Regions from separate parts of the Paenarthrobacter sp. 4246 genome, predicted to be linked through region 1. Evidence: predicted binding sites of a transcription regulator. Region 1 holds the regulator's gene; each other region holds the start of a gene.

The links. The regulator Rex, encoded in region 1, represses fermentation and respiration genes when NADH is low (regulators of the CRP and FNR family bind a similar motif). The targets are predictions, from matches to a motif close to CTTGTGAANNNNTTCACAAG.
Region 2: ABIE35_RS05435 (glyceraldehyde-3-phosphate dehydrogenase) is a predicted target of Rex. The motif match lies at 6,626-6,645, and genes of this name have one in related genera.
Region 3: ABIE35_RS09115 (ALF repeat-containing protein) is a predicted target of Rex. The motif match lies at 7,521-7,540, and genes of this name have one in related genera.

What each region holds. Positions count from the first base shown of each region.
Region 1 is NZ_JBEPOP010000001.1:498,278-508,850, forward strand. Features, by position in the region: gene resB (cytochrome c biogenesis protein ResB) at 1-1,334, opposite strand, end outside; gene ABIE35_RS02295 (cytochrome c biogenesis CcdA family protein) at 1,334-2,089, opposite strand; gene ABIE35_RS02300 (TlpA family protein disulfide reductase) at 2,095-2,700, opposite strand; gene ABIE35_RS02305 (histidine phosphatase family protein) at 2,705-3,370, opposite strand; gene ABIE35_RS02310 (YceI family protein) at 3,578-4,129, shown strand; gene ABIE35_RS02315 (hypothetical protein) at 4,310-5,023, shown strand; gene ABIE35_RS02320 (hypothetical protein) at 5,284-6,030, shown strand; gene ABIE35_RS02325 (redox-sensing transcriptional repressor Rex) at 6,080-6,787, opposite strand; gene ABIE35_RS02330 (glutaredoxin family protein) at 6,861-7,115, opposite strand; gene ABIE35_RS02335 (HAD family hydrolase) at 7,378-8,226, shown strand; gene ABIE35_RS02340 (endonuclease domain-containing protein) at 8,969-9,337, shown strand; gene ABIE35_RS02345 (30S ribosomal protein bS22) at 9,568-9,666, opposite strand; gene ABIE35_RS02350 (helix-turn-helix domain-containing protein) at 9,831-10,043, opposite strand; gene ABIE35_RS02355 (3-deoxy-7-phosphoheptulonate synthase) at 10,257-10,573, opposite strand, start outside.
Region 2 is NZ_JBEPOP010000003.1:12,049-22,621, forward strand. Features, by position in the region: gene gnd (NADP-dependent phosphogluconate dehydrogenase) at 1-395, shown strand, start outside; gene ABIE35_RS05395 (oxidoreductase) at 481-1,320, shown strand; gene epsC (serine O-acetyltransferase EpsC) at 1,317-1,901, opposite strand; gene cysK (cysteine synthase A) at 1,943-2,878, opposite strand; gene msrA (peptide-methionine (S)-S-oxide reductase MsrA) at 2,945-3,469, opposite strand; gene ABIE35_RS05415 (Nif3-like dinuclear metal center hexameric protein) at 3,604-4,533, shown strand; gene ABIE35_RS05420 (zinc ribbon domain-containing protein) at 4,624-5,361, shown strand; gene ABIE35_RS05425 (YaaA family protein) at 5,389-6,153, opposite strand; RNA gene rnpB (RNase P RNA component class A) at 6,211-6,603, shown strand; gene ABIE35_RS05435 (glyceraldehyde-3-phosphate dehydrogenase) at 6,867-8,354, shown strand; gene ABIE35_RS05440 (hypothetical protein) at 8,427-8,636, shown strand; gene istA (IS21 family transposase) at 8,799-10,490, shown strand; partial or broken gene istB (IS21-like element helper ATPase IstB) at 10,487-10,573, shown strand, end outside.
Region 3 is NZ_JBEPOP010000004.1:263,991-274,563, reverse strand. Features, by position in the region: gene ABIE35_RS09150 (LysR family transcriptional regulator) at 1-844, opposite strand, end outside; gene ABIE35_RS09145 (MFS transporter) at 982-2,370, shown strand; gene ABIE35_RS09140 (3-hydroxybutyrate dehydrogenase) at 2,375-3,124, shown strand; gene ABIE35_RS09135 (winged helix-turn-helix transcriptional regulator) at 3,137-3,514, opposite strand; gene ABIE35_RS09130 (SDR family oxidoreductase) at 3,620-4,483, shown strand; gene ABIE35_RS09125 (HNH endonuclease) at 4,692-6,005, shown strand; gene ABIE35_RS09120 (amino acid permease) at 6,002-7,462, opposite strand; gene ABIE35_RS09115 (ALF repeat-containing protein) at 7,729-9,831, shown strand; gene ABIE35_RS09110 (IclR family transcriptional regulator) at 10,008-10,573, shown strand, end outside.

The sequences.
Region 1 (10,573 bases):
GTGATGCCGCCTGCGGCGAGGTCCCGGGCATTGAGCGGTTTCAAGTCCTTGACGTCCAGTTCGAACACGTTCTGGGGCACGCCCTTGTCCAGGCCGAGGTCTCCGTAGAAGGAATTCAGGCTCAGCTGGGGGTTGAAGAGTTCCGGCGAAGCGCTGAACGAGGTGCCGTCTTCGGTGACGAACGCCGTGGGAAGGAAGAAGCCCACAAAGCCAAGCTGTTCCGGCTTCGCGTCGGGGACCTTGATGACCACAGACGAGTAGTAGTTGTCGCCCTGGACCTTGGCCGTGACGGGACCCTGGAAGGAAACATTTCCCTCACCGTCGCGGACGGTGACCATGGGTGCGTAGCCGTTGCCGGTCAGGTAGAGGCTGGTACCACCGAGGGAAACGGGGTCATTGACCTTGAGGGTTTCCTTCTTGACCGGCGAATCCGGTCCTTCCTTGGTGGATACCTCGGCCGTGTAGTCGATCGGCTGGCCTGCTTTGCCTGGGGATTCACGGTCGAACTTGGCTTCGAACTTGTCCAGTTGGACGGAGTACGGCTGCAGCGCGCTGCTCTGGAAGTTGGTGCCGGGCGTGAATTGGTCGTAGCCCACCAGGGTGTTGACGAATGTGTCGCCCTCCACCAGGATCCGCTGGCCGCTGTACCCGTAGAGGCCGCCGATGGCCACTGACACCAGCACACCGATCAGCGAGGTGTGGAAGACCAGGTTGCCCACTTCTTTCAGGAAGCCGCGCTCGGCACCCAAGGACGGCAGGGCGCCGTCGACGTCCCTGACTTCCACGCGGTAGCCGCGCTTCTTCAGCAGCCCGGCGGCATCGTTGATGGCCTTCGACGCCGGGATCCCGGCGTCGGCGGGTACCGCCAAGGTACCGTACTCCGGCAGGCGCGAAAGGCGCTTGGGGGTGCGGGGCGGCTGGGACTTCATGGCCTTGTAATGGGCGATGGCGCGGGGGGTGACGCAGCCGATCAGCGAGATAAAGAGCAGGATATAAATGGCCGAGAACCAGGCCGAGGAGTAGACGTCGTAAAGCTGCAACGCGTCCAGGAGCTCGCCGTAGGACGGGTTGTCCTTGATGTACTGCGTGACCACCGAAGGGTTCGCCGGCCGCTGCGGGAACAGGGAGCCAGGCACTGCTCCAACGGCGAGGAGGAGCAGCAGGAACAACGCTGTGCGCATGCTGGTCAGCTGGGTCCAGGCCCACCGGAGCATGCCCTTGAACCCGAGGGCAGGAAGTGCGGCCTCGGACTTGGCCTGCTGGAGTTTCCCTTCCGCTGTGCGGGTGCTTTCAGCGGACGGTGACTTCTTTGTGGCTTTCACGGACTCGCTCATCAGATTGGCAACTTCACATCGTTTTGGAACCAGTACTGCAACTCGGTCACCCAGGTTCCCCACACGCCGGTGGCCATCAGGATGCCGAGCAAAATCAGGATGCCTCCGCCGATCCGCTGGATGGCCAGACGGTGCTTGCGGAAGAAGGACATGACGCCCATGCCCCGGCGGACGGCCAGCGCAATCAGGAGGAACGGGATGCCCAGTCCAAGGCTATAGACGAACGCCAGGAGCGCGCCCTTGGCTGCCGAGGAACCACCGGACAAGCTCAGCAACTGTACCGCGGAGTACGTCGGTCCAATGCAGGGCGCCCAGCCCAGGCCAAAGGTCAATCCCAGGAGCGGTGCGCCCCAGAGGCCGGCCGGCGGTTTGGCATGGATCTTCGCGTCGCGCTGCAACCAGCCGAAGCCGCCCATGAACACCACGCCCATGATGATCACCAGGATGCCCAGCAACTGCGTAATCCAGGCGTTCTGCGGGCCGGTCAGCAACGTGCCCAACTGCCCGAAGGCGCCGCCCAGGAGAACAAAAATTACCGAGAAGCCCAGGACGAACAGGCCGATTCCGGCCAGCATGCGGCCACGCCGCTGCTTTTGGAGGTCGACGCCGGTCAGTCCAGTGACGTAGCCAAGGTAACCGGGGACCAGTGGCAGCACGCATGGCGAAAGGAAGGAGACCAGCCCGGCCAGCAACGCCACCGGCACAGCCAGCAGCAGCGATCCGTTGAGGATCGTCTCGGCGAAGGGACTGTTCATGGGTGCTACTCGGCCACTGCGGAAGTAATGAGGGCTTTCAAAGTGCTCTTCTCAATCTCGCCGAGCACGCGGGAGGCAACCTTGCCATCCTTGTCCAGGACCAATGTTGTGGGCACTGCACCCGGCGGAACAATGCCGGACACGGACAGGAGCACAGCCCCGTCCTTGTCGTTGAAGCTCGGGTAGGTGATGTTGAAGGTTTTGTCGAAGGCCTCAGCGGTAGCTTGTTCGTCGCGCAGGTTGACGCCGAAGAACTGGACGCCCTGGTCCTTGAAGTCCTGGTGCAGGGCTTCAAGTTGGGGCGCCTCGATGCGGCAAGGTGCACAGGCAGCAAACCAGAAGTTCAAGACCGTGACTTTCCCCTGCAGGTCTTCCGGCTTGACCTGGTTGCCGTTGAAGAGGGTGCCCTTCAGCGCCACTGGGGCGGCACGGTCCGCCTTGGCGAATTCGGTCACCGAACCGTCACCGGCAACGTAGTTCTTGTTATCGCCGGCTTTGGCTTGCTTGGCGAGGGAGTCTTCCTGGGCGCACGCGGACAAACCCATGGTCAGTCCTGCGAGGAGGACGCCACCGGCAGTCAGCACACCGCGACGTGAGAGGTTGTTGTCCATGCTTCTATGCCCCCGGGGTGCTCGCCGCGCCCGGAAGCAGGACGGCAGCAGGTTCGGTGTACTCAACGCGCACGATCTTGCCGTTCCCGTCCAGCGTCAGGGACGTCAGGGAGGTGAGCGTGCATTCGCGCTTGCGGGGATCGTGCGCCAGGCGGCGTCCCTCTGCCGTCAAACGGGTTGACCAGATGGGGAGCTGATGGCTCACGAGGATGGCTTCGGCGCCGTCGCCACCCAGTTCAACCGCCTTGACCCGGGCGTCTTCAACTGCGGCCAGAACCCGGGCCGCTTGCTCCTTGTACGGCTCGCCCCAGGATGGCCGCAGCGGATTGCGGAAGTACAACCAGTGCTTGGGCTTCAGGAATTCACTCTTGGTGGGGTGGAGCCCCTCAAAGTGGTTCTCGGCCTCGATGATGCGGGGCTCGGTGGTGATCTCCAGGTTCAGGGCCTCTGCAGTGGGCATGGCCGTTTCCTGGGCACGGGTCAGCGGTGAGGCGACCAAGTGGACAATCTTGGCACCCTGGCCGGCACGTGCCACAAAGTGGTCCGCCAGCATACGGGCCATCTCCCGGCCACGCTCGGAGAGGTGGAATTCCGGCAGGCGGCCGTACAGGACGCCGTCGGGATTATGGACCTCGCCATGGCGAAGCAGGTGGACAGTTGCTTGGGGCATGTTTACCAGTTTCTCAAAGAAGCGGGGCGATCCGAAATCTTCTACCGCTAGTAGAACTCAAAGTTTTTCCGAAATGTTCCCCGGAGTTGGAATAAAAGATGCATATGCATGTTTATACTAGACACGAAGCTCGGTTGACGCTTCAAGCAATGAGTTCGACCGGGCAAGCACGCAGTACCTACCAATCGATATAGGAGCAACACCATGATGACTCTCCCCGCTTCCGTCACCACCGGCACCTGGACCCTCGACGCTTCGCACAGCGAAATCGGCTTCACCGTCCGCCACGCAGGCATCAGCAAGGTTCGCGGCCAGTTCAAGGACGCTTCGGCCACCCTCGAGGTTGGCGAAACCCTCACCGATTCCAAGGTCAGCGCCACCATCCAGACTGCCAGCTTCGACTCCGGAGACGTCAACCGCGATGGCCACGTCAAGGGCGAAGACTTCTTCGACGTGGAGAAGTTCCCGGAAATCACCTTCGTGTCCCGCCACGTCAAGGCCAACGGCAACAGCTTCGACCTCGTGGGCGATCTCACAATCAAGGGCGTGACCAAGGAAGTATCCATCGAAACCGAATTCAACGGTGTCGCAGTGGATCCCTTCGGCAACACCCGCGCCGGCGTTTCCGGCGAAACCACCATCAGCCGCAAGGACTTCGGCCTCACCTGGAACGCCGTCCTCGAAGCCGGTGGCGTGCTGGTCAGCGACAAGGTTGTCATCAACCTGGAACTCGCCTTCATCGCGCCGGCCGCTGCATAGGCCCTCGCTCCTGAGGCGGATTCACCCCAACGGCGCCACCCACAGTCTCCGGCTGTGCGGGGGCGCCGTTTCGCTTTTACGGAAGTCACCCCGCAATTGTTCGGCAAACAGCCTGTATTTCCCTGCGAGTTGGCTCCGAAGTTCCTATGCAACCTACAACCTGCGGTCTACAGTGATGCCATGAGTACCCCAGACGAAGCACCACAGCCACAGCAGCCCGGCTCCCAGCCTCCGCAGCCCGGCAATGTTCCTCCTGCGGGTTACCAGCCTCCGCAGGGCTACCAGCCACCCCAGGGTTACCAGCCGCCGTCGCAACCGGGCCAATACTCACAGCCCGGTCCGGCCCAGTCCGGTCCACCGCAGGCAGGCCCTGGACAGCCCGCCCCGGGGCAGCCTGGTTTCCACTTCGAAATGCCCACTGACGGACCCCGCAACTTCAACGACGTCATGCCCCAGGGCGGATTCTCGGGAATGTTCAAGACCCAGGGCCTTCCCACCGAGCTGAAGGTTTCGTACTTCATCTGGGTGATCTCCGGACTCCTTGGCCTGCTGTTCGGGCTGATCGGATTCTTCGCGATCATTGCCCTCTTCGCGTTCGCACCCGGCGTTGCAGCCATCCTGCTGATCATCCTGATTCTCACCCTGGCCGTGGCAGCGGCGCAGGTAGTCCTGGCGATGAAGATGAAGGAAGGGAAAGAGTGGGCCCGCCTCGCCCTCACCATCGTGGCCGGCATCTCCTTGCTCCTCACCATTTTCAGTGCGGCCAGCGCCGGCGGCTCCAGCACGGGCCTTGGTAGCAACTGGTTCGGCTTCCTCGTCAGCGCCGTAGCCGTAGTTCTGATGTGGCTTCCGAATTCACAACTCTGGTTCAAGGCAGTCAAGGGTCACGCTTAGCGCTGACGCAACTGCCGTCGTCGTGCCTTATCGACGGTGTACAGGCTGAAGGCCGCGGTAAATCCTCTCGGATTGCCGCGGCTTTCATCATGAAGGCGTAAGCCAACATGATGATTTTTGCCGTGAGCCGGAAATACCTGCGTGGGATCACCTGCAGCGTCAGACCCGGGAGGTACGGTGGAAGCAGAACCACGCTGGGGGCAGGGTCATTTTGCTGATCCCGGCGGCCGCACCAGCAGTCGAACAAGCAAAGGAATGCCATGAGCAACCCTCCCTACCCGCCGTCAAACCCGGGCGATGCCAACCAGCCCGAGCAGCCGGGCACCCAGCCTGCCGCACCGCAGTACGGCCAGCAGAGCCCAGCCGCACCGCAGTACGGCCAGCAAAGCCCAGCCGCGCCGCAGTACGGCCAGCAAAGCCCAGCCGCACCGCAGTACGGCCAGCAGTCACCCACGTACGGTCAGGCTCCCGCCGCTCCGCAATACGGACAGGACACCAACTGGCCAAGCCAGCAGCCCGGTCCCACCGCTGTGCCGCCCATGGTCAACTACGCCTTCTGGATGATCGTCGCAGCCGGCGTTCTTTCCGCCATCAGCTCGCTCCTGTTGGCCACCACTGGTGCTGATGCCTTCATCAACGCCATGAACCAGCAGGCAAGCCAGCAGGGTACCGACATCCCCGCAGGGTCCATGGAAAGCATGCGCGGTGTGATCGGCGTCAGCGCCGTCGTCGGCGCGATTCTGGCCCTCGGCCTCTACGCCTTGGTCGCTTTCCCCGTCCGCAAGGGCAAGAACTGGGCACGGATCCTGGGGACCGTCTTCGCCGCCATCTCCGTCCTGGGCCTCACCGGCCTGTTCCAGTTCGGTGCCACCTACGGCATCCTGCAGCTCATTGTGATCCTGCTGGGAGTCGCGGCGATCGTCATGCTGTACCTGCCGGCGTCGGCCCCGTACTTCCGCAAGGCGCAGCCGTTCGGCAACCCTTACCAGAACCCGTACGGCCGCTAAACACTCAGAGTTCCAGACGCTTCAAGCGCGGGCGCGGACCCGGCGAAGGCTAAACAGCCTGGCCCGGTGTCTGCGCCCGTTGTGCGTGGTACGCCAAAATCTGCAGCTCCGTGGCCATGTCCACCTTGCGGAGGTTCACGTGCGGAGGAACCTGCAACAGCACCGGAGCGAAGCTTAGGATGCTCCGGATCCCGGCGGCAATCACGCGGTCGCATACTGACTGGGCTACGGTGGCGGGCAACGCCAGCACCACCATGTTGGTGTGGGTGCGTTCCAAAACCCGCTCAAGCTCCGCGGAGTCGCTGACGCGAAGCCAACCTACTTCGTTGCCGATCACCATGGGGTCGGCGTCGAAGATGGCTACAACGTCGAAGCCGCGGGACTCAAAGCCGCCATACCGGGCCAGGGCCTTGCCCAGGTTACCGGCGCCCACAATGGCGACTTTCCAGTCATGGGTCAGGCCAAGGGCGGCGGCAATGTGGCGGCTCAAGTACTGGACTTCATAGCCGACACCGCGCGTCCCATACGAGCCTACATAGGAAAGATCCTTGCGCAGGGTGGACGAGCTGACACCTGATGCTTCCGCCAACGCTTCGGACGAGACCCGCTCCACGCCTTCGGCCAACAGGGAGTTGAGCGCGCGCAAATAGAGCGTCATCCGGGCCACAGCCGCGGGCGGGATCTGCTTGGTGGCAGGTTCATTGTCCCCGGTTGCAGCCTCCGGGGACGGTTCCAGCGCAGTCACGGTATTCTCCATTGCGTCGCTTTGTTGTTCCACTCTATGACCCCCGGGCCGGACTCAACAAAAGCCATTACCAACGGGTAACCCTTCAGCCCTCCAGGGCCTTCTTGAGGGTGCGGGTGAGCCGTTCCTCGTCAATCTTCCAAAAATCACGCTGGATACCGTCCACCAGCACCACCGGAATTTCTTCCGCGAAACGCTCCTGCAGTTGGGGATCGCCGTCGATCCGTTGCTCCTTCCACTGCACGCCAAGACTTCTGGTGACACGCTCGACGGCGGCACGCGCCTCGGTGCACAGGTGGCAGTCAGCTTTGGTGAGGAGAACGACGTCGGGAATAGCCATGTCTCAAAGGTACCGGCCAACCCTCTCTCACATCCCCTGCCCTACCGGCCAACCCTCTCTCACATCCCCTGCCCTACCGGCCAACCCTCTCTCACATCCCCCGCCCTACCGGCCAACCCTCTCTCACATCCCCTGCCCTACCGGCCAACCCTCTCTCACATCCCCCGCCCTACCGGCCAACCCTCTCTCACATCCGCCGCCCTACTGTGACGCCGCCGTGCGTCCTCGAACGCTGACCGCGGCGATTGACTAGACTCAAGTCATGCCCGAGGAGAAGAACGCCGCCGTGGTCGCAGATGCCTTGGTGCAGAAGCCCGCTGCGCAGAAGGACAAAGTGCAGCAGCGCACGGGCGAAGCCGCCTTCTTCGACGTCGACAACACCTTGATGAAGGGCGCCAGCCTCTTCCACGTAGCCCGCAAAATGTACGAACGCAAGGCTTTCACGTTGTCGCAAGCGGCAGGATTCGCCTGGAAGCAGTTCAAATTCGTCATGCGCGGCGAGAACATGGAAGACGTCCACTCGGTCCGCGACTCGGCGCTTACCCTTGCTGCCGGCATCACCGTGGATGACATCAAAGCCTTGGGCGAAGAGGTCTACGACGAAATGATCGAGTCGCGGATCTGGCCGGGGACCAAGGCACTCGCGGAACAGCATCTCAGGGTTGGACGCAAGGTCTGGCTCGTCACGGCGACACCGATCGAGGTGGCCACGGTTATTTCCACCCGGCTCGGACTGACCGGTGCCCTTGGCACCGTGGGAGAAGTGGAAGGCGGCATGTACACAGGGAAACTCGTGGGCGACATCCTGCACGGACCGGCGAAGGCAGTCGCGGTCCAGCTCGTCGCTGATCGCGAGGGCCTGGATCTGGATCATTGCTGGGCGTACAGCGATTCCGCCAACGACATACCTTTGCTCACCATGGTGGGTCACCCCGTGGTGATCAACCCTGACGCCAAGTTGCGCCGGCACGCCCGCGAGAACAACTGGCCCGTGTACGACTTCCGTTCCGGTCGCCGCGCAGCAACGCTCGGCCTCAAGGCCGCCACAGTTGGCGGAGCGGTATATGGCCTGTGGCGGGGTTTCTCAAGGTTCCGCGGCCCCCGCATCTGACCTTCTCTCACATCCCTCGGGCTTGAGCCAACCCCTCTCTCACACCCCTCGGGCTTAAACCAAACCTTCTCTCACATCCCTCGACTGCCTCGCCGAGCCTGTGGATAACTTACGATGACTCAAGCGTTTCTGGGCGAGAATGCCAGATATGCAGAACGCGATGCCCCTTCCGCCCCGACTTACCAACGCACCATTCACAATTGCCGAGGCCAAGGCCGCAGGCCTGAAGCAATCGCACCTCTGGAATCGTGTAGGAATAGATGGAGTCAGCCGTGGCCTTTATCGTCCATCGGATTGGGATTTCGAGCTATCGGCGGCTGCAAGGTCGCTGTCGGCCGCAAGTCCAGGGGCATGGATATCCCATGTAACGGCTGCGAGGCTGCATGGTGTGCGCCTCCCACCGTGGCTGTCTGATTCCAATGAGTTGCATCTCAGTAAGCCGCGGCATCTCCCGTCCGTCCGCCGCAAGGGCGTCATCGGACACACGGTAGTGGCCTCCGCCGACGAGATAGAGAATTTTCAAGGCATCCGGATCAGCACTCGGTCGCGTACCTGGTTGGATCTTGCCAGACGCCTTCCGCTCGGCGACCTCGTCTGTATGGGTGACGAGCTCATTCGCAGACCCAGGCCGGACTTCGAAGAACGTGATACCCCGTTCACCACATTGGAGGCACTTCGCGAGATGGTGGGCAGGCACAGGAATCTACAGGGCGTCGTTAGGGCACGAGAAGCATTAGAGCTCATGCGTGTTGGCTCCGACTCTGCGCCGGAGTCACTGCTCCGCTTGGCAATGTTGGACGCCGGCATCCCCGAACCGGAGCTTCAGTTGCGCCTCCGGCCGGACGATCCATTTTCGCCTTCTGCGGACTTGGGGTTCCGCGGCTGGCGGGTAGCAATACAGTACGACGGCGGCCATCATCTTGGACGGGACCAGATATTTAGCGATCGGCGACGCGACAAGGCGTTCGAAGCAGCAGGCTGGACGGTCCTGAAATTCGGAAAGGATGACTTGGCGGACAACTTTTCTTCAGCCACGAAGAAGATCAAGAGCTCTCTCAGGTCAGCACGGCGGGATCCCGCGGTCAGTTCGGGTTTTTCCCGAGGGATGTGAGAGAAGAACCCCACCAAACCCGCGGGACGTGAGAGAAGAACCCCACCAAACCCGCGGGACGTGAGAGAAGAACCCCACCAAACCCGCGGGACGTGAGAGAAGAACCCCACCAAACCCGAGGGACGTGAGAGAAGAACCCCACCAAACCCGAGGGACGTGAGAGAGGGTTGGGGTGCAAAAATGCCCGCCACCTCGAGAGGCAACGGGCATTCACGCTTGATGAAGTATCTCTACTTCTTATTGCGGCGCTGGTGGCGAGTCTTGCGAAGCAGCTTGCGGTGCTTCTTCTTGGCCATACGCTTGCGGCGCTTCTTAATAACTGAACCCACGAAAGTTCCTTACAAACTAGAAGTTCCTGTCTGTTGGAACAGATCCGCGGAAGCAGACAAGTACAACTGACAGATTCTTACATTGACGTAAAACGTTCCTTAACAGAGTACCGCTTCAGAGGGGCACCCTGTGACCACGGTCCGCGGGACGGACCCCGGCAGCCTCAGGCGGTCTCGGATTGTCCGTCCACCACGGCACCCTTGAGGTACTGGGCAACGGCCTCTTCAGGAACCCGGAAGGAACGCCCGAACCTCACGGCGGGCATTTCCCCTGAGTGGACCAGGCGATACACGGTCATTTTGGAAACACGCAGGACGTCGGCCACTTCGGCCACCGTCATGAAACGCGCATTCGAGAAGTTAGTCTCTGCGGACATTTCCCATATTCCTTTGCTCTCAGCCGGTTAGGACACCCCCAGTAGAACGGTGTGCCGATGCTGAGCCATCAAACAACCATGTGCTAGATACTCTAGAGGCTGATGGGGCCAATGTGAAAGAGCCCGCAGCTCTGATCTCGCCATTTAGGGGGGTTCCCTGCCAGCAATCCGCGCGCACGTCATGATGCGCAGGGAACCCCCGAATCGGGCACGTTACGCCGCGACCACAGCCCTACGCTTCCGGGCCGAGGCTGCGAGCTGCTCCAGCACCGAGGCCGTGACATCCCATTCCATGCAGGCATCGGTGACGCTCTGGCCGTAAACAAGTTCCTGCTCCCCCGCAAGCTGCTTGGCGGTGTCCAGGTTCTGGGCTCCGCCCACCAGGAAGCTCTCCAGCATGACGCCGGCGATCGGCGAGGTCTCCCCGGCTTCGAGCTGCGCACCGATTTCCAAGGCAACCTCAGCCTGGCGGTGATGGCTCTTGCCGCTGTTTGCATGGCTGGCGTCCACGATCAGGCGCGGGTTCAAGC
Region 2 (10,573 bases), on a different contig from region 1:
GGGACCTCAAGCTGGATGAGATTGCTTCGCTTTGGCGTGCAGGCTGCATCATCCGTGCAGAACTGCTCAAGGACATCACCAAGGCCTACGCCGCAGAAGAGAAGCCCGCCAACCTGCTGTTCGCCCCGGCGTTCACCAAGGCCATCGCCGAGGCACTCCCGGCGTGGCGCCGTGTGGTAGCTACCGCAGTCCAGTTGGGCATCCCGGTACCGGTGTTCTCCTCCTCGCTGGCCTACTACGATGGCCTGCGCCGCAAGCGCGTGGCCGCTGCACTGATCCAGGGCCAGCGCGACCTCTTCGGAGCACACACCTACGGCCGTGTGGACACCGACGGTACGTTCCACACACTGTGGGGCGAAGACAAGTCCGAGATCTCGGCGGTCGACACCCACTAGCATCACCGTCCCGTCAAAGGCCGGTCCATCCCCGTTAAGCTGGGGAGGGCCGGCCTTTGCCGTACGCGAAAGAAGGAGAATCGCCATGGCATCCCGTATTGCGATGGTCACCGGGGCCTCCACAGGAATTGGCTTTGACACAGCCGTCGCCCTGAGGGCGGCCGGGTTCACGGTCTACGCCGGCGCGCGCCGCGTGGAGAAGATGGAACCACTGAAACCCCACGGCATCACGGTCATGTCCTTGGATGTCACCTCGGAGGAATCCATGGCGTCGGCGGTGGCGCTGGTGGAAGCGGCCCACGGGCACATCGATGTGCTGGTCAACAACGCAGGTTATGGCTCCTACGGATCCCTCGAGGAAGTACCGTTGGCCGAGGGCAGGCGTCAATTCGACGTCAACGTCATGGGCCTGGCCAGGATGACCCAGCTCGTGATCCCAGGGATGCGGGCCGCCGGCTCCGGCAGGATCATCAATGTCACGTCCATAGGCGGAAAAATCTACGAGCCATTGGGCGCCTGGTACCACGGAACCAAATTCGCCGTCGAAGGTATGAGCGATGCCCTGCGCCTGGAACTGAAGCCGCACGGCATCGACGTCGTGATCATCGAACCTTCAGGGACCAACAGTGAATGGGGCACCATTGCGGGAGAGAGCTTGCTGGCTATGTCCGGAGACGGGCCTTATCAGCAGCAGGCGCATGTGGTGGCTGCTGCTTTGGCGTCAACATCAGGAGAGGGCCACGTGTTGTCGACCCCGTCACGGGTTGTTGCCAACGCCATCGTTCGAGCCGCGACGGCAAAACGCCCCAGGACCCGCTACCCGGTGGGAAGGGGAGCCTGGAGCGTCCTGGCGATGCGAAGGATTCTTCCTGACCGTGCGTTCGATGCTGTCTTCTGGAATTTCTACAGAAGGCTGGCGGGCTAGATCCGGTATTCGATGTAGTACTCCGCGGGATCCACGGCGGGTTTTGTTTCGGACTTCGCGTCGCGGTGCCGCCAAGTGGCAGGAATGCCCGTGATGATGGATTCCGGTGGTGCGTCCTTGACCACCACGGCGTTGGCACCGATTGCGCTGCCGGCACCGATGGTGATGGGACCCAGGACTTTTGCGCCTGCGCCAATGGTGACGCGATCGCCGATGGTGGGGTGCCGCTTGACCTTGGCCAGCGAACGTCCGCCGAGTGTTACGCCGTGATAGATCATCACGTCCTCGCCGATTTCGGCGGTTTCTCCGATCACGACGCCCATTCCGTGGTCGATGAAGAACCGGCGGCCAATGGTGGCACCAGGATGGATCTCGATGCCCGTCAGGAACCTGGCCAGCTGGGAGATCAGGCGCGCCGGAAAACGGAACGCCGGATTCTGCCACAGGCGGTGCGTCACTCGGTGGGCCCATATGGCGTGCAGGCCGGAATATGCGAAAAAGTTCTCGAAAGAGCCTCGAGCCGCCGGGTCGTGTGACCGGGCGGCATCGAGGTCTTCCTTAAGCCTTGCGAAGAAGCTCACAAAGACCTTTCTACAGGAAATGAAGGATTGCGGGCGGTGTCTCAGCCCCGGATGTCGTCGAACAGCACTGTGGAGATGTAACGCTCTCCAAAGTCGCAGACGACAGCAACAATCAACTTGCCGGCGTTCTCGGGACGCTTGGCCAGCTCAAGGGCACCCCACACGATGGCACCGGAGGAGATGCCACCGAGGATGCCTTCACGGGCGCCGAGTTCACGGGCAACACGAACGGAATCTTCCAGCGTGGCGTCCAGGACTTCGTCGTAAACGTTGGTGTCCAGGATTTCCGGAACAAAGTTGGCGCCGATTCCCTGGATCTTGTGGGGACCCGGAGCGCCACCGTTCAGGATCGCGGAGTCCTTGGGTTCGATAGCTACGATCTGCACGCCCGGCTTGCGTTCCTTGAGGACCTGCCCGACGCCGGTGATGGTGCCTCCGGTGCCCACGCCTGCAACAAAGATGTCCACTTCACCGTCGGTGTCTTCCCAGACTTCCTCGGCAGTGGTGGTGCGGTGGATCGCCGGGTTGGCCTCATTGGCGAACTGCTGCGCCCAAATGGAGTTCTCCGTGTTGGCGACGATTTCCTGGGCCTTCTCCACCGCGCCGCGCATGCCTTCGGATCCGGGCGTGAGGACGATTTCGGCGCCGTAGGCGCGCAGCATGACGCGGCGCTCGGTGGACATGGTCTCCGGCATGGTCAGGATGACCTTGTAGCCGCGAGCTGCGCCCACCAAGGCAAGAGCGATGCCGGTGTTGCCGGAGGTACCTTCGACGATGGTTCCGCCGGGCTTCAAGGCGCCGGACTTCTCGGCAGCGTCAATGATGGCCACACCGATGCGGTCCTTGACGCTGTTGGCCGGGTTGTAGAACTCAAGTTTGACGGCAACCGTGGCGTCAAGGCCTTCGGTAAGCCGGTTCAAGCGGACCAGCGGTGTGCGGCCGACCAGTTGCGTGACGTCGTCGTAGATCCTAGCCATGAAAATTACGCCTATCTCTGAAGAGGGAATGCTGAGGTCAGCCTAACCAGCCGGATCGAAACACCGCTAAGCAGTAAGCCATGCAGAGTAATATTTCCGGGCCTTGGCCAGCTTCGGGTTAATAATCACCTGGCAGTATCCCTGGTAGGGGAATTTGGCGTAGTAATTCTGGTGGACTTCCTCGGCCTCGTGGAACTCAGGCAGACGGCTGACCTCCGTCACAATTGGATCCGGCCAGAGTGCCTGGGCGCGCTCGATGGCTTCCTCGAACAGCACTTTCTCTTCCGTGGTGGTGTAGAACATCGACGACCTGTACTGGGTACCCACGTCATAGCCTTGCCGGTTCAGCGTGGTGGGGTCGTGCAGGGCAAAGAACATGTCCAGAATGACCTCCTCGGGGACCACGGTTTCGTCGAAGGTTACTGCCACCACTTCGGCATGGCCCGTAGTACCTGAGCAGACCTGGTAATAGTCGGGATCGCGGACGTGGCCGCCCGTGTAGCCCGAAACAACCGAGCTGACACCGCGGGTTTTCTGGTAAACGGCGTCCAGGCACCAAAAGCAGCCACCGCCAAGTACGAAAGTTTTCATGTTCTCTTCAATGGATCGGAGGGCTTGATGATTCCCGCTTCACCTTACGGGAGAATTACGGCACCCGGCAGGTCTTCGGGTGGCGGAACTGCCATATCCGCCGTGGCAGGGAAGAAGTAGGGAAGAATAGGAGCATGGAAGCAGTAAACACCGGTATTTCTGATGCGGATTCGGTCGATGATGACCAAACAGTTGAAGAGGACGAAACAGTTGACGCCGGCGGAGATCCCACGCTTGGCCAGGTGTTGCTTGCTGTTGAAGAGCTCTGGCCCGAGTCACTGGCCGAGGAATGGGACGAAGTTGGCTTGGTTGTGGGACGCCCCAACGTCCCGGTGACCAAGGTCCTCTTTGCCGTAGACCCCACGTTGGCTGTCATTGACGAAGCCATTGAGTGGGGCGCCGGTCTGCTGATCACTCACCACCCTTTGCTCCTTAGAGGGGTGAACTCCGTGGCCGCCACCTCTGCCAAGGGCATGGCGGTGCACCGGTTGATCGAGGCCGGAACGGGCCTTCTGACCGTCCATACCAACGGCGACTCCGCAGTCGGGGGAGTGTCGGACGTCCTGGCCGACGCCTTCGGACTGGAAAACGTGGAGCCGCTGACTCCGGCTGCCAACGGCTTGCCTGAAGAGGGCATCGGCCGCGTGGGTGACCTTCCGGAACTCATCACGCTCGGTGATTTCGCGGCGAGGGTCTTCGAAATGCTGCCTGCAGTGGCCGGCGGCGTCCGCGTCGCCGGAGACAAGGACGGGCTGGTGCGGCGGGTTGCCGTCTGCGGTGGCGCCGGCGACAGCTTGTTCGACGCCGTTCGTGCCAGCCATGCCGACGTATACGTGACCGCAGACATGCGCCACCACCCGGCCTCGGAAGCCCGTGAGGGTGCAAGCAATGGCCGGCCGTACCTGATCGACGTTTCACACTTTGCCAGCGAGTGGCTGTGGCTGCCTGCCGCCGCAGAAGCGCTGGGCAACGTGCTCGCGGACCAAGGCTACGACGTCGAGATCCGTGTCAGCAGCACCAACAGTGATCCCTGGGACTTCATACTCACTCCCGGCGGGGACTAGAGTCTAGAAGGATACGGACAGCCTCAACAGAATGGGGCAAGTCCGGCCGGAACTGATCTCCAGGCCCGGCAGCGATAAGCGGAGGTAAGCGTGGCGAAAGCAGCACCGGCAGAACAATTGAAATTGCTTGAACTGCAGGGGCTGGATGCCAAGCTGAAGTCACTGGCCGGCCGCCGGAAAGTCCTGGAGACAGATCCCCGGATCACGGACCTCACGGATGCGCTGAACGTGGCCAACGGCGAACTCGGAGCAGCCAAAGTTGCCGTCCATGACGCCGAGGCCGAACTTCGCCGGGCGGAAGCCGACGTGGAGCAGGTAGCCACCCGGATTGAACGTGACGAGACCCGGCTCAACAGCGGCACCGGCCTGTCCAAGGATCTGGTGGCGCTCCAAAGCGACATTGCCTCACTGAGCAAGCGCCGCTCTGACCTTGAAGACGTGGAGCTCGAAATCCTGGAGCGCTTGGATACTCTGCGCGAGCGTCAGGCCGCACAGCAGTCGATCGTTGACGACATCCAGGGCTCATTCGGCAGCATCCGTGCTGAACTGGATGAAGCCATAGCCGAGATTGCCGCCGAAGAAACTGTGGTTCGGGGACAGCGGGCAGCGTTCGCCGACACCCTGGACGCCGGATTGCTGGCGGTTTACGAGAAGACCATTGCCAAGCGCGGGGTCGGCGCCGCCCGGCTGTTCCACGGCAAATCCGAAGGCTCGGGCATGATGCTCAGCCCTGGCGACCTCGCCGAGGTCAAGGCTGCGGCAGAGGACGATATTGTTTTCTGCCCGGACTCCGGGGTCATCCTGGTCCGTTCGGCCGACTGGAACTGACCGGGTCTCACTCTTCCCGGCCTGAACTCAGCTGGACAGGATGATGTTGAGCGCGTGGGGCTTCCGGGCAGTGCCTTCTACGAGTTCTGCAGTCCAGGCTTCTCCGGCAGCCTTCAGGAGCTGGTCCGGGGTTGCCGGAGCCTTGCCACGCCGGGTCAGCAAGTGTCGCGCCAGTTCGCCGCGGGTGTGTTTGGCGAAATGGCTCACCACTGTGCGCTTGCCATTGGCTTCATTGAACACATTAACGTTGACGGTCTGCGCCGCCGGGGGAGCCCAAGCAGCGGCATAGGTGCTGGAGCGGCAATCCACCAGGAGTTCTCCTTCGGCACGTGAGGCGAGGGCGGCGTTAAGCTGCGGCTTCCAGTAGGAGGCGAGGCGTCCGACGTCGGGCAGTGCAGTCCCCATGGACAGCCGGTAGGCGGGCACGTGGTCGCCAAAGCCGATGGCGCCCCAGAGGGCGGAAACCACCAGAATGGACTCAGTGGCCTTACGGCGCTGGGCCGGCGTCATGCTGTTATAGCCCAGGGCGTCATAGAGAACCCCCGAATACACCTGGTGCGCAGGCGCTGCCGGTTCGGTATGGAGCCGGGTGTTACGTTCGATGTCGCCCCGCAACGAGGCGCCGACGCCCAGCAGTGAAAGTGCATCCTCGTGTGCGCTCACTGTGCCCAGGGCCTCGAGCACTTTTGCCCGGTAGGGATTCAGCTCGGGAAAGCTCAGCGACTCCCACTCGATGACGGGACCTTTGGGGGCGGGGGTCTTGCCTTCGGAAGGCGGCAGCAGAATCAGCACCCGTCGATATTACCGGGGACTTTGGCGGGTCCCAACGCCGGTAGACTGGACGGCGGATGGGTCGACCAGGCGGTCGCGCGTCACGAAAGTGGCTCGAGGAACGTCCGGGCTCCGTAGAGCAGGGTGGTGGGTAACGCCCACTCGGGGTAACCCGCAGGCCAGTGCCACAGAGAAAAGACCGCCTGCGCTGCGTGATGATTTTCATCGCGGAGCAGCAGGTAAGGGTGAAACGGTGGTGTAAGAGACCACCAGCTCCCTGGGTGACCGGGGAGGCTAGGTAAACCCCACCCGGAGCAAGGCCAGACAGGACACGTTTGAGGGCTGCTCGCCCGAGTGTCCGGGTAGGCTGCTGGAGGGCGTCGGCAACGGCGTTCGTAGATGGATGGCCGCCACTCTCTTTCCGGTAACGGAAGGGGATGACAGAACCCGGCGTATCGGTCGACCCATCCATTTATGACTGGCGAGAACCCGCCGTGTGAGTGATTTCACGCCGCTGGGCGGACTACGCCCCCTCCTTCCGCCGTAGAATGGTTTGTGAACGTAGATGTTCTGCCGCCGGGACTGCGTTCGCAGCCGGCGGATTTTCTTTGCTCTCGTTCAAGGCGCTGTGGGTGGACCGAAGCCCGCCGGCGCATGTGCCGCAGGACTACTCCGGGCGGCCGCTGCCATCTGCATACGAGGACGTATGTGGTTGACCCAAGGAAGGTAGTTCTGTGAGCCAGACGTCAGATTCTTGTCTTGATAAGTGGATGGGCCGGGAGGCTCTCGCCGAGGCCATGATTCCGGTGATCGGCCGGCTGTACCGGGAAAACAACGTGGTCACCAGCATCCATGGCCGCAGCCTGATCAACAAGTCCACCATGAACATCCTCAAGGCGCACCGATTTGCCCGCCGGATGAGCAACCACGAGCTCCTGCTCGAAGAGACCGCACCCTTGCTGAACGCCCTGTCGGAGCTGGAACTCGGCGCAGCAGCCATTGACATCGCGCGCCTGACCGAAAAGTTCCGGGCTGAAGGCAATGGCGCCTCCTTGGATGAGTACCTGCGCGCTGAGCTTGCCGAGATCGTGGGCAAGCGCGGCGCTGACGACCGGACCAGCACCGACGTCGTGCTTTACGGCTTTGGCCGTATCGGCCGTCTCCTGGCCCGCATCCTCATCGAAAAGGCGGGCGGCGGACACGGCCTGCGACTCCGCGCGATCGTAGTGCGCAAGGGTGCCGAAAACGATCTTGTAAAGCGCGCCAGCCTTCTGCGCCGCGACTCCGTTCACGGTTCCTTCGAGGGCACCATTCGCGTGGACGAGGAAGCCAACACCATCACCGCCAACGGCGTGCAGGTCCAGGTCATTTACTCGGACAACCCTGCCACGGTGGACTACACCGCCTACGGAATCAAGGACGCCCTGGTGGTAGACAACACGGGGCGCTGGCGCGATGCCGAAGGCCTCTCCCAGCACCTGCAGAGCAAGGGTGCTGCCCGCGTCCTGCTCACCGCCCCGGGCAAGGGCGACCTCAAGAACATCGTCCACGGCATCAACCACAAGGACATCTCGGACGATGACAAGATCGTCACTGCTGCTTCCTGCACCACCAACGCCATCACCCCGGTGCTCAAGGCCATCAACGACAAGTTCGGCATCATCCACGGCCACGTGGAAACAGTGCACTCGTTCACGAACGACCAGAACCTGATTGACAACTTCCACAAGGGCGATCGCCGCGGACGTTCAGCCGCGCTGAACATGGTCATCACCGAAACCGGGGCCGCCAAGGCCGTAGCCAAGGCCCTCCCGGAACTTCAGGGCAAGTTGACCGGCAATGCCATCCGCGTTCCCACGCCGGATGTTTCCATGGCCATTCTCAACCTGAATCTGGAAAAGGGCACCACCCGGGACGAAGTCAATGACTTCCTCCGCGAAATGTCCTTGCACTCCGATCTTCGGAAGCAGATCGACTACATCGATTCTCCCGATGTTGTCTCCACGGACTTCGTTGGCTCGCGCCGTGCAGGCATCGTCGACGGCCTGGCAACGATCTCCAATGACAAGAATCTTGTACTTTACGTTTGGTACGACAACGAGTTCGGTTACTCATGCCAGGTTGTCCGTGTCATGGAGGAAATGGCCGGCGTCAACCCGCCGTCGTTCCCTGCCCGCGACGTCGTGGCTCCCATCGCCGTTCTGGAAACGGCCGGCGCCTAGTACCCGGAAGTATTCGCGGGTTTCCCGGCTGAATCACTGGTATCAGCCGGGAAACCTGACCAAAATGGGTTCATGGAAAATGAATCAACTTTGGAGCACGAGACAGCACTGGAACATGCGCTGGACGTAGCCCGCGCGAATCACAAACAAGCCCAAAAACTCCTGGATCAGGCTGTCGCAGCCAACGCCTCCGGCGACGTCCCGGACCAGCGGGTGGAGCAATTGCGCGGACTCCTCGCGCTGGCCACCGAGGACCTCCAACGCGTGCTGCGCGAGCAATAAACCCGGATGATTATGGCAGTTTGAGTGGAGACCGGTTTTGCAGTTTGACTTGAGCCCACTTCGCGCGGTTTTACGGCTCGCCGGTTGATGAATCGCAGTTTCGTTTGAGCCCACCCCACCGTTGGTTCCGTCAGAGTGCTTTTCCAACAGTGGAAGGCAGTGATGGAGTTGAGAGTGGAGCTGTTCGCGAGGATCCGCCGGGATGCCAGGGTCCGGGGTTTGTCGATCCGGGCTCTGGCCAAGGTGCACAACGTCTCGAGACGAACGGTCCGTCAGGCGCTGTCGGCCGCGGAACCGCCTGAACGGAAGCCACCAACACGTCGGGCCCCGAAACTGGGTCCTTTGAAGCCGGCCATTGACGCGATGCTGCTTGCTGATCTGGACGCTCCACGAAAACAACGCCATACTGCGCAACGGGTTTTTGACCGTCTGGTTGATGAACACCAGGCGGTCATTTCGTATTCATCGGTCCGTCAATACGTCAAATCCCGGCGGGCTTCGATCGCGGTTGAGTCCGGAAACGCCCCGGTGGAGGCTTTCGTGCCGCAGGAACACGCTCCGGGCGCGGAGGCGGAGGTGGACTTCGGGGATGTGTGGGTGGATCTGGACGGGGTCCGGACCCGTTGCTACATGTTTGCTTTCCGACTCAGCCACTCTGGGAAGTCCGTTCATCGGATTTACCCGACCTGCGCCCAGGAAGCTTTCCTGGAAGGCCATATCGAAGCGTTCAACACCATTGGTGGTGTCCCTGCCCGCCATATCCGTTACGACAACCTCACCTCAGCGGTGACGAAGGTCGTCTACGGTGCTGGCCGGCAGCGGGTGGAGAACGAGCGTTGGGTGTTGTTCAAATCGCATTTTGGTTTCGATGCCTTTTACTGCGAACCAGGCATAGGCGGCGCCCATAAAAAGGGCGGAATTGAAGGCGAAATAGGCAGATTCCGCAGGAACTTCCTAACCCCGGTCCCGGTCGTGAAGACCCTCGCCGAGCTCAACGACAAACTCCGGGTCTGGGACGAGGAAGAAGACGCCCGCAGGATCTCCCAACGCCTGCGAACCATCGGGCAGGACTTCGCCGTCGAACAACCCCTGCTTTCGCCTGTGCCCTCGGAAACCTTTGATCCGGGCCTGGTCCTAACTCCCAGGGTTGATCGGTCCTCACTGGTCACCGTCCGATCGATGAAGTACTCCGTCCCCGCACGGTTCATCAACCGCAAAGTACGAGTCTCCCTGCAAGCGACGCAGGTGAAGATCTTTGACGGCCGGACCCTGATCGCGTCGCATCCTCGAACGGTCGGCAGAGGCCGCCAATGCGTGCAGCTGGACCACTATCTTGAAGTACTCCGTATAAAGCCCGGCGCGCTCCCTGGATCCACGGCCTTGGCCCAAGCCCGCCAGTCCGGGGCGTTCACGCCCGCCCACGACGCGTTCTGGGCCGCCGCCCGAAAAACCGATGGAGATACCAAGGCAATCCTGGAACTCATTGATGTGCTGCTCCTGCACCGGGTCATGAACGCCTCCGATGTCATCGCCGGGATCACCGCAGCCCTGACAGTCGGTGCGGTCAGCGCCGACGTCGTCGCAGTCGAAGCCAGACGGGTAGCCGCCGAACGGAACACCCCGGGGTGGGTTCCGCCCGAATGCGATTCCGGCGCGAAAGAAGGAATTGTCGAGCACCGCATTGTTAGTCTCACCCAGCGCCGCCTAGCCGATCCGGCGGCCGTGATCGCCGGTCTGCCGCCGGATAGGCGCCCGGCCCCAACCGTTGCCGGCTATGACCAGCTGCTGGCTAAACGCACCACTCATGCCACCGAACCCGGCGTCGTCACCACAACCAAGGAGCAGATCTCATGAGCCCAACCCCGCCAGTTGTTGTGTCCCAAACCCTGCGTAGGCGCCGGGGTTTGACCGAACAAGCCGCCGTTGCGGCCGTGGAC
Region 3 (10,573 bases), on a different contig from region 1:
CCTGCACGACGGCGGCTACCGCGGGGCGGCGCATTGAGTCCGGGCGGAGGACCATCCAGTAGGGGAGAAGCTCGGCGAAGTCCGCTGGCAGGAGACGCACCAAATCCGTGTGCCGGTCAGCCATGAAACACGGCAGGAAGCCAACACCTGCTCCAGCCCGGGTGGCCTCGACGTGCACGAACACGTTGGTGGAGCTCAGCCCGTCCCGCATGGTCGGAACCAACCTGCGCGGGGCGTCAAGGTCATCCACTTGGAGCATGGAATCCACAAAGTAGACCAGCTGGTGCTGCGTGAGTTCCTCAATACTTGACGGGGTGCCGTTGTCCTTCAAATAGGCACGGGACGCGTACATCCCCAGCCGGTATTCGCCCAACCTGATCGCTTCGGCCCGGTGCACCTGCGGCGTCCCAACCACCACTTCAATATCCAGGCCGGAGCGCTGCTGCAACGCCCGTCGAGTCACCGTCACGATCTCCACGCTCAGCCCAGGGTGCTCCCTCCGCAAACGTGCCACCGCTGGGGCCGCGATATATGCGCTGAAGCCATCGGTCGCGGTCATGCGTACGACGCCGGTAATGGGGTCGGGGGCGCGGTCGCTGGGTCCCAGCGCGCCCACCGCAGCTTCAATCCGTTCTGCGACCAGCACGGCTTCCGCGCCCAGCTCCGTCACTTCCCAACCGCCCGCGGCCCGCGCGAGGATCCTGCCTCCCAGCGCTTTCTCCAACGCCGCTATCCTGCGCGAAACGGTGGTGTGGTTGAGCCCCAAGGCTTGGGCCGCCGTCGTAAATTTCCCTGAACGTGAGACGGCCAGGAAGATGAGGAGGTCATCCGGGTTCGGCTTCATATCTGCAATTTTGCACACACAGGGTGCTGCTTTGGTCATTGAGACACAACAAATCTGCGGCAATACTCAGTGGAGCATTTCGTGTTGTGGATCACATCACGTTCAAAAGGGTCAAAGAGGACACTGAGGAGATGGATATGAGCGTAGAGCAGCGCTCCGCATCAAAAGCAGGGAAGGGCTCCGGCGAAGGCTCCGGACTCAAGAAGATTGTCGCGGCCTCGATGGTGGGCACCGTGGTGGAGTGGTACGAGTTCTTCCTGTACGCCACGGCCGCCACGCTGGTTTTCGGCAAGTACTTCTTCCCGAGCACCGGCAATGAACTGGACGGCATCATCCAGGCGTTCATCACCTACGCTGTCGGATTCGTTGCCCGTCCGCTCGGTGGCATCGTGTTTGGCCAGATCGGCGACAAGCTTGGCCGCAAGCCCACTTTGCAGCTGACCATCGTGATTGTGGGCGTCTCCACCTTCCTGATGGGCTGCCTCCCGGGCTTCATGGAAATCGGGTACTGGGCACCGGCCATGCTGGTGGCGCTCCGCTTCATCCAGGGCTTTGCGCTCGGCGGCGAATGGGGCGGCGCCGTGCTGCTGGTGGCTGAGCACAGCCCCAACAAGTCGCGCGGATTCTGGTCATCGTGGCCGCAGGCAGCAGTGCCGGTGGGTAACCTCCTGGCCACCGCAGTCCTGTTCACCATGTCCTCGGTCCTCAGCAGCGAAGCCTTCCTTGGTTGGGGCTGGCGCGTAGCGTTCTGGCTCTCCGCCGTGATCGTTTTCGTTGGCTACTACATCCGCACCCACGTCACCGAAGCCCCCATCTTCCTCGAAGCCAAGGCACAGGTGGAGGAGTCCAAGGCCATCAGCTACGGCGTTGGCGAAGTCATCCGCAAGTACCCCAAGGGCATTCTTCAGGCCATGGGCCTCCGTTTCGCAGAGAACATCATGTACTACCTGGTGGTGAGCTTCGCGATCGTGTACCTCAAGAGCGTCCATAAGTACGACACCTCCTCGCTCCTGCTGGCACTGCTGATTGCCCACGTCATCCACTTCCTGGTCATCCCGCAGGTGGGACGACTGGTGGACTCGTGGGGACGCAAGCCCGTTTACCTGGTGGGCGCGATTGCGGGCGCAACCTGGCCATTCTTCGCCTTCCCCATGTTCGATACCAAGAACGCCGTGATCATCGTGCTCGCCGTGACCATCGGCCTCTGCCTGCACGCCTTCATGTACGCCGGGCAGCCGGCCATCATGTCCGAGCTCTTCCCCACCCGCATGCGCTACTCGGGTGTATCCCTGGGCTCTCAGGTCACCTCGATCTTTGCGGGCTCGCTCGCACCGTTGCTGGCAACCCAGTGGCTCAAGGACACTGGTTCCTGGGTTCCCACAGCCATCTACCTGGTGGTCGCCTGCGCCATTACGGTCGTCGCCGTTGTTTCACTGAAGGAGACCAAGGGCATCGCGCTCCAGGAAGTGGACCAGGCCGACGCCATCCGCCACGGGCTGACTACGTCAACTACTTCGAAAGGCTAAATCCGTGGACAACTCCTTGAACGGACGCAAAGCACTGGTGACCGGCGGGGCGAGCGGTATTGGGGCGGCCTGTGCCCGGGCGCTCGCCGCCCGCGGGGCGAAAGTAGTAGTGGCCGACGTCGATGCCTCCGGAGCTGCGGCACTCGCCGATGAGCTGGGCGGCACGGCCTGGACAGTGGACCTTTTGGACGTCGACGCCCTGGCCGCTCTCAGCCTTGACTGCGACATCCTGGTCAACAACGCCGGCATCCAGAGGGTCGCGCCCATCGAGGAGTTCGAACCCGCGGAGTTTCGGCGGATCCTGGCCCTGATGCTGGAGGCGCCGTTCCTCCTCATCAGGGCCGCACTCCCGCACATGTACGCCAATGGGTTCGGCCGGATCATCAACATCTCTTCGGTCCACGGACTCCGGGCCTCCGCCTACAAGAGTGCCTACGTCTCCGCCAAGCACGGGCTGGAAGGGCTGAGCAAAGTCACCGCGTTGGAGGGCGGCGAACGGGGGGTTACCTCCAACTGCATCAACCCCGGCTATGTACGCACGCCCTTGGTGGAGAAGCAGATTGCCGATCAGGCCCGGCTCCACGGCATTCCCGAGGCCGAGGTCCTGGCAAAGGTGATGCTGACGGAGTCCGCAGTGAAGCGCCTGGTGGAGGTGGAGGAAGTTGCGTCGTTGGCTGCGTGGATGGCCTCCGACGACGCCGGCATGGTTACCGGCGCGAGCTACACCATGGACGGCGGCTGGTCGGCCAGGTAAGGCGCCGCTGGGTTAGTTCTGGCCGCCGATGATGGCTTCGGCATTGTCGAAGGCCCATGTCACCAAGGGAATGAGCAGCGTGCTGAGCTCGCGGCCGCGTTCGGTGAGGCTGTAATCCACGCGGGGCGGGATGACGGGCTGTGCGTCACGGCGGACCAGCCCGTCCCGCTCGAGTGTCTTGAGGGTTTGGGCGAGCATTTTCTCGCTGATGCCCTCGGCCCGGCGGCGCAATTCGCTCCAGCGCTGATCGCCTTCGGAGAGTGACAGCAGGATCAGCACGCCCCATTTGCTGGTGATGTGATCCAGCACCGTCCGGCTGGGGCAACCAGCCGGGAACACGCCGTCGGCAATGGTTGCGGGGAGCGGCGCCGGGAGGTCACTTACTTTCATGTGCGTACCTTACCTTAAAGTGCGTACTAACTTTTGGGAAGTTTCCGGAAGTGGGGCTCGTTATCCACCATGACAGAGCAAAACTTCCGTTGAAAGGAACCACCCATGAGCATCGTTGTCGCTGGAGCAACCGGACAGCTTGGCCGCCACGTAGTAGAGGCCCTTCTAGAGCGCAACGTCCCCGCGGCGGACATTGTGGCCACCGGCCGTTCGGTGGAGAAGCTGTCTGACTTCGCCGAACGCGGCGTCACGGTTCAGGAGATGGACTACGAAAACCCGGCATCCGTTGCCGAGGCTCTGAAGGGTGCCACCAAGGTTCTGCTGATCTCCAGCAGCGCAGTGGGCCAGCGGGTTGAGCAGCACCGCACGGTCATTGAGGCTGCCAAGACGGAGGGCGTGGAACTGCTGGCCTACACCAGCATTGCCAACGCGGACACCACGGGAATGAAACTGGCCGCCGAGCACCAGGCAACGGAGGAGCTCCTCAAGGAGTCCGGTGTTCCGTTCGTCCTGCTGCGCAACAGCTGGTACTTGGAGAACTACACCGAGCAGCTGCAGGGAACCCTGGCGCAGGGTGCCATCGCGGGTAGTGCGGGAGACGGCAAGGTCAGCGGCGCCACGCGTGCTGATTACGCGCAGGCTGCGGCCGCTGTCCTGGTGGCGGATCACCAGGCTGGCAAGGTGTACGAACTGGGCGGAGACCACGCCTTCACCTTGGACCAGCTGGCCTCTGAGATTTCCTCCGCCGCCGGCCGCGAGATTGCCTATAACGATCTGCCCGCCAACGAATACCAGCAGATCCTGGTGGGTGCAGGCGTGCCGGACGCCTTCGCCGAAATCCTTGCCGACTCTGATCTTGGAATTGCGCGCGGCGATCTGCTGGTCACCAGCGGTGATCTCCAGAAGCTGATCGGCCGCCCGTCGACCCCGCTGTCCGAGGCCGTGCGTTCCGCCGCCGCCTCCCTCTAGGCCAACTGTCACTTGGCGGGCTTGTCACACAGATGTTTATGGGTTTTCCACATAGACAACTTTGGGTCTGATGTTCGGACAAGGTCGCTGGAAGAGTGCCTGTATGGGCAGAATTCGGCGATCGCAGCGGGCAACACTGGCTTCGCCGCCGCTTCCTGACCGTGTATTGGCTTCTTCAGCGGTTGCTCCTGAAGTGCCCGCAGCCGGCATGGGGATTCGGGGTCTCGTCCTTGCACTCGAGTCGCTTGCGATCGCTTCCGATAGCTCGGGGCTTATCGATGAAATACGCGATCTTGAGGAGTTGAAGTCTGCAATTTCCGCCCGGCATGCCCGTGCTGCAGTGGCATTTGACCTGGCGCAGCGGGCGGAGCAGGCCCAAGCCGGGGTTCCTGCGGCTGAGCGAGGGATGGGCGTCGCTGCGCAGGTGGCGATGGCGCGACGCGAGTCGCCCCATAAGGGATCAAGGCTCTTGGGGCTCGCCAAGGCGCTGGTCATGGAGATGCCGCGGACCCTGGCAGCGCTGGAGTCGGGCCAGTTGAACGAGTGGCGGGCTACGTTGCTCGTGAAGGAAACAGCCTGCCTGTCCGTTGAAGACCGGGCCGCGGTGGACGAGGAACTGGCCCCTGACACCGGAACATTCGACGGGGCCGGAGACAAGGCCATCATCTCCGCTGCCAGAGCCGCCGCGTATCGCCGTGACCCGAGGTCAGTGGCGCAACGAGCGAGCCATGCCGCCACGGAACGGACGGTCAGTCTGCGTCCTGCTCCGGACACCATGACGTACCTCACCGCACTACTCCCGGTCGCTCAAGGGGTGGCCGTTTATGCCGCGCTGTCCCGGACGGCTGATTCCGTCCGCTCCAGTGGGGATGAGCGGACCCGCGGCCAAATCATGGCAGACACCCTGACCGAACGCGTTACCGGCACGCCGGGTGGTGTTGCAGGTATCAACCTCAACCTCGTCATCACGGATCGCATGCTCTTCCAGGGCGACTCCGAGCCTGCCCGTCTTGATGGCTACGGAATCGTCCCCGCGGAATGGGCAAGGGCGCTTTTTGTCGACGAGCCCTCCGGGTTGGAGGATCAGGTCCATCGGGGCCGCGAGGGCACGGAACGCCGCGAGCGCACGGAACGAAGCGAATTTGCAGTGCTGCTCCGCCGCCTGTACACCGCTCCCGGCAGTGGCGAGCTCCTGACTATGGACTCAAAAGCACGGTTCTTCCCCCAACGGTTGCGGAGCTTCATCCAGCTCCGGGACAACACATGCCGTACTCCCTACTGCGACGCGCCCATCCGGCACATCGACCATGTCATTCCCTGGCATTCAGGAGGCAGCACACATCTCCACAATGGAGCCGGGCTGTGCGAAGCCTGCAACCATACCAAGGAAAATCCGGGTTGGGCCGTCGCTAGCATGCCCGGTGACGTGCACACACTTCAGGTCCGCACTCCCACCGGGCATAACTACCAATCCAAAGCACCACCGTTGCCGGGGCACAAGCCCACACGCCTCACAAACTAACTTGCCTTCACCACCGGTAGGGCGGCCGTCTCATCCACCAGTTCTGCCCGGCGCAAGCCGCCCCCGCGGACCCACAGTTTGTAGGCCACGAACAGGAGGACCAGCCAGGTTCCGCCCACGTACAGGGCTACCCGTGTGTCCTCGAAGACGCCCAGGATCACGATGACCATCGCCATGAACGCCATGGTCAGGATGGACGCAGCAGGCCACAGCGGAGAACCGAATTCCGACGCCGGCAGCCCCTTGCGCTTGATCTCCCGCTTCATGGCCACGTGCGACGCCAGGATCATCACCCAGACCCACACTGTGGCGAACGTCGCGATGGAGGCGATGAGCACAAAGACATCTTCCGGAATGACGGCGTTCAATACGACGCCCACCAGCAGGATCCCGCCCATCATCACGACGGTCATCCACGGAACGCCGTGGCGGGAGATCTTGCTGAAGCTCTTGGGTGCGTGGCCCTGCTGGGCGAGGCCGAACAGGATGCGGCCGGCTCCGAAGATGTCGCTGTTGATAGCGGAGAGCGCGGCAGTAATGACCACAGCGTTGAGGATGTGCGGTGCGGCCGGGATGCCCAGGCCGTCGAAGATCTGCACGAACGGGCTGCCGCTGCTGCCGATCTCGTTCCACGGGAAGATGCTCATCAGCACACCCAACGTCAGTACGTAGAAGAGCAGCACGCGGACCGGAACGGTGTTGACTGCCTGCGGGATGACTTTCTTGGGATTGGTGGCTTCGCCCGCGGTGATGCCGATGGTTTCGATCCCGCCAAAGGCGAACATCACCACTGCGAACGCGGCCAGGAGCCCCTCGAAACCGTTCGGGAGCAAACCGCCGTGGTTCACGAGGTTTCCCAATCCCGGTGCCACGCCACCGCCGTCGCCCGTTTGGAAACCGAACACGACGATCGCCGCACCACCGACGATCATGGCGATGATCGCCACCACCTTGATGAGCGAGAACCAGAACTCCAGTTCACCGAACACCTTCACGCTGAGCAGGTTCATGGCGCCAAGGAACAGAATGATGGCCAGGACCCAGATCCATCTGTCCACCTGTGGGAACCAGAAGCCCATATAAATACTGAAAGCCGTGACGTCGGCGATGGCCACAATGGCCATCTCGAACACGTACGTCCACCCGGTCACGAAACCCGCGAACGGTCCCAGATACTTGGACGCGTACTGGCCGAAGGAGCCCGACACCGGGTGTCGGACAGCCATTTCGCCGAGGGCACGCATCACCATGAACACGGCCGCGCCGCCAATGATGTAGGCCAGCAGGACGGCCGGGCCTGCCTTCTGAATCGCAGAAGCCGAGCCGTAGAAGAGGCCCGTGCCGATTGCGGATCCGAGGGCCATGAAGCGGATGTGGCGGACGTTCAGGCCTCGGTTGAGCGCCGTACCCGCGGCCTGGAGGACAGAGTTCTCCGCGGCCAGCTTGGTTTGTTGCATAGTAAAACCTTCTCGTCTTTGGGAGGGGATCGCTATCCAGCAGATCACTTTTGGGCCTCTTGTGATCGGACTCACGGGGGTTTGGTGTCTTTGATCGCAGACACTGCTGCCCTGGCGGACAGGGCGGTTTTGGAAGGTGGTCAAAGTCATAGCCTCCGTTCGGATATGATGACCGCGGACAGCTCATCAATACGGTCAGGCATCCCTCGCTTTCAGCGTCGCCCCCCTTGAATTCAGCGCTGCCACCGCATCCTTATGGGGGACTTTTGATTTCTGTACTTCGTGACACCCGCCGCCGCTGGGCCGCTGCCGTTGTTGCCGTTCTGGCTGGCGCGTCTTTGCTCTATGCATCCCCAGCCCAGGCTTACGACATTCCCGATTTTGAGGTTCCCAGCGCGTCGCAGGCTCCTTTGCCATACGTGGAGCGGGCGTCGGACGCGGCGGGCGTCCTGGAGCTGTGGAGGACGGGTGGACCCGCGACCCGCGCCGCTGCGGCGACAGCTTTTGCAGGTGGCAGCGATGCGATCCGGGCATTCGTCGACGGCGGTCAGGACGTGTCGCTGGCAGCGGACCGCAAGCAGTTGGTCACCGAGCTGACGGAGCGGGGGAGCGCGCATGTTCGCTCGTCAGCTAAGAACGTCCTGGCGGCGAATGATCCCGCAATCATCGCCGGCTTCCTCTCGGTGGGATGGGCCCAGACGTGGAAAGGCGATCTGCGCACTGCGGCGACGTTCTTCACTGAGGTGGAGAACCCCCGGATCAAGGCTGCTGCATCGAAGGTCCTGGAGTCCGGCGACCAAGCAGTGGAGAAGTTCGTTCTTGAAGGCTGGCGAAATATTGCTCAAGGGCAGGACCGGGAGGCCGTAACCTACCTGACTGATTCCCCCGTAGCTGCCGTTACGCTCGGAGCCCAGGCAGCCTTGGATACCAACAACCCTGAGGCAATCGCGGACTTCCTCCGCTACGGCCAGTTTGTCGCCGCAGACCATCACACCGAGGCGACCGCCGTGACTTCGCTGCTCCAGCAGGTCAAAGACGATGTCAAGGCCAACCCTGTCGGTGCTGCAGCAGTCGCCGACCGGGCGAAGACCGCCGTGGAGCAAGCACGAAACACCACCGCGGCCGCCCGCAAAGCAGACACGACACGTCTGACTGCTGATCGTGATCTCCTCAGTGCCCAGGCTGTTCCGCGAAATGTCCTGGACAGCGCAAGCGTGGCTTCCGAGAAGCCGTTCAAGGAAGCCTTCGCAAAAGCCGCCAAGGAATTGCCCGGACTGCTGTCGACCCTCACCGCTCCCGGTGCCGATCTTGACGCACTCATCAAGGAAGCCCGGCAGGTCGCCCTGGATCTCGCACTGGTCGGCACACCTGAAGTGAAGAAGGCCGCCGCGACCGCCCTCGTGGGTGGGGATTCGGCCATCAAGGACTTCGTGGCCAAGGGCCACGCGGAAGCCATTGCACGGGACTCAAGCGGTGTGTCTGCGTTCGGCGCGGACCGTCAGCGGGTCTATCAACTACTGGCCCAGGGCGGCAGTCACGTCAACAAAGCCGCGGATATTGCCTTGGGCTCTGCCAACCACGCAGATGTCCGCTATTTCCTTGAGTATGGTTTCGCTGCTGCGCAAGATCTGGACAACCGCATCCTTGCCTACGCCACCCTGGACAAGGGGGCGGAACGGCGGGCGGCTGCCACTGTGGCGCTGGAGGGCAGCCGGGCTGACCTTCGGGCGTTCGCCGCCGCCGGGCAGTTTGCTGCTGCCAAGCGCGACGAAACCACCGCCGCCCACGTTGCCTCGATCGACGCCATGATCGCCGAACTCGCCGGGCTGGCTGACAAGGCAGCAGTCGACGCCGGTGTGGTGGCTGACGCTGCGAAGGCCGCCGAAGCAGCGCGCCAGGCGGAGGCGGCGAGGGTTGCCGAAGCAGCGAAAGCCGCCGCAGAGGCAGAGCAGGCACGCGGTAAACTTCCCCTGAATGTGCCGCGGGTTGACTCTTCCGGGTTGTTCGAGGCAGCCCCCACCGTGGTGCCATGGCCGCAGGCCCCAGGTTCCGCCGTCGCGCTTGGCGTCACCGGCGAGGCGCCGGACGGCGAGCCTGTCGATGCTGAACGTCCTGACATCACAGATGTCGACGTCCCGCCGGCTGCGACGTGGCCCAGCGAGTCGGCTACGGAGGAGTCTTTGTCGCCAGAGGCGGCGGCTCCCTTGGCAGTTTCCTCTACCGGGCTGGGCGGTTGGACCATCGGCCTGATTGCGGCACTGGTCCTGGCCGCTGCCGGTGCCATCGCGTTCCTGCTGCGTCGGAAGGGTCCAGTGCCAGCGACGGCAGCTGTAAAGCCTGGCGGCGCGGGCGCTGCCCCCAAGCCGTAGCCCGGGTCCTGCCCCAACCGCGGCCCGTGGCCTGGGCAAGCCGGGACTGTCTGGCACTCCAGACACCGGGCAAGCTCGACGGGTTGGCTGCGTGGCACCTCAGGGTGCACGCTTGAGTACGGGATACCGGACAGACGTTTGTTCCGCTGGTCCCGAACCCTGAGCAGTGAGGAACCATGACAACGTCGCCAGTGGCACCAGGCAAGGCCACTTCCAAAGTCCCTGCCGCCGAGAATACCCTGCGGATCCTGAAGCTGCTGGCCTCGCGACGAGGCCCGATGGCGGCGTCAAACATTGCCACGGCACTGGGCCTGCCGCGATCCAGCGTCTACCACCTGTTGGGTGTGATGGAGGCCAACGGCTTCGTCCTGCACCTCCACGAAGAGCAGCGATACGGGCTCGGCATCAGCGCCTTCGAACTCAGCTCCGCATACTCGCGCCAGGAGCCTTTGTCACGGCTTGGCCGGCCCATGCTCGCGTCACTGGTTGATGTGATCGGCGAGAGCGCACACCTGGCAGTGCTCCATGGGCGCGACGTTCTCTACATCGTGGAGGAACGCGCCAAGAACCGCCCCAGCCTGGTGACCGACGTCGGGGTCCGCCTGCCCAGCCACCTCACCGCGTCAGGCCGCGCGATCCTGGCCGCGTTGCCAAAGTCGCAGGTCCGGGCGCTGTATCCGAACGCTGCTGCCTTCACTTCGCGGCACGAGGTGGAGTTCCCCATCATGAAATACTCCGCGTT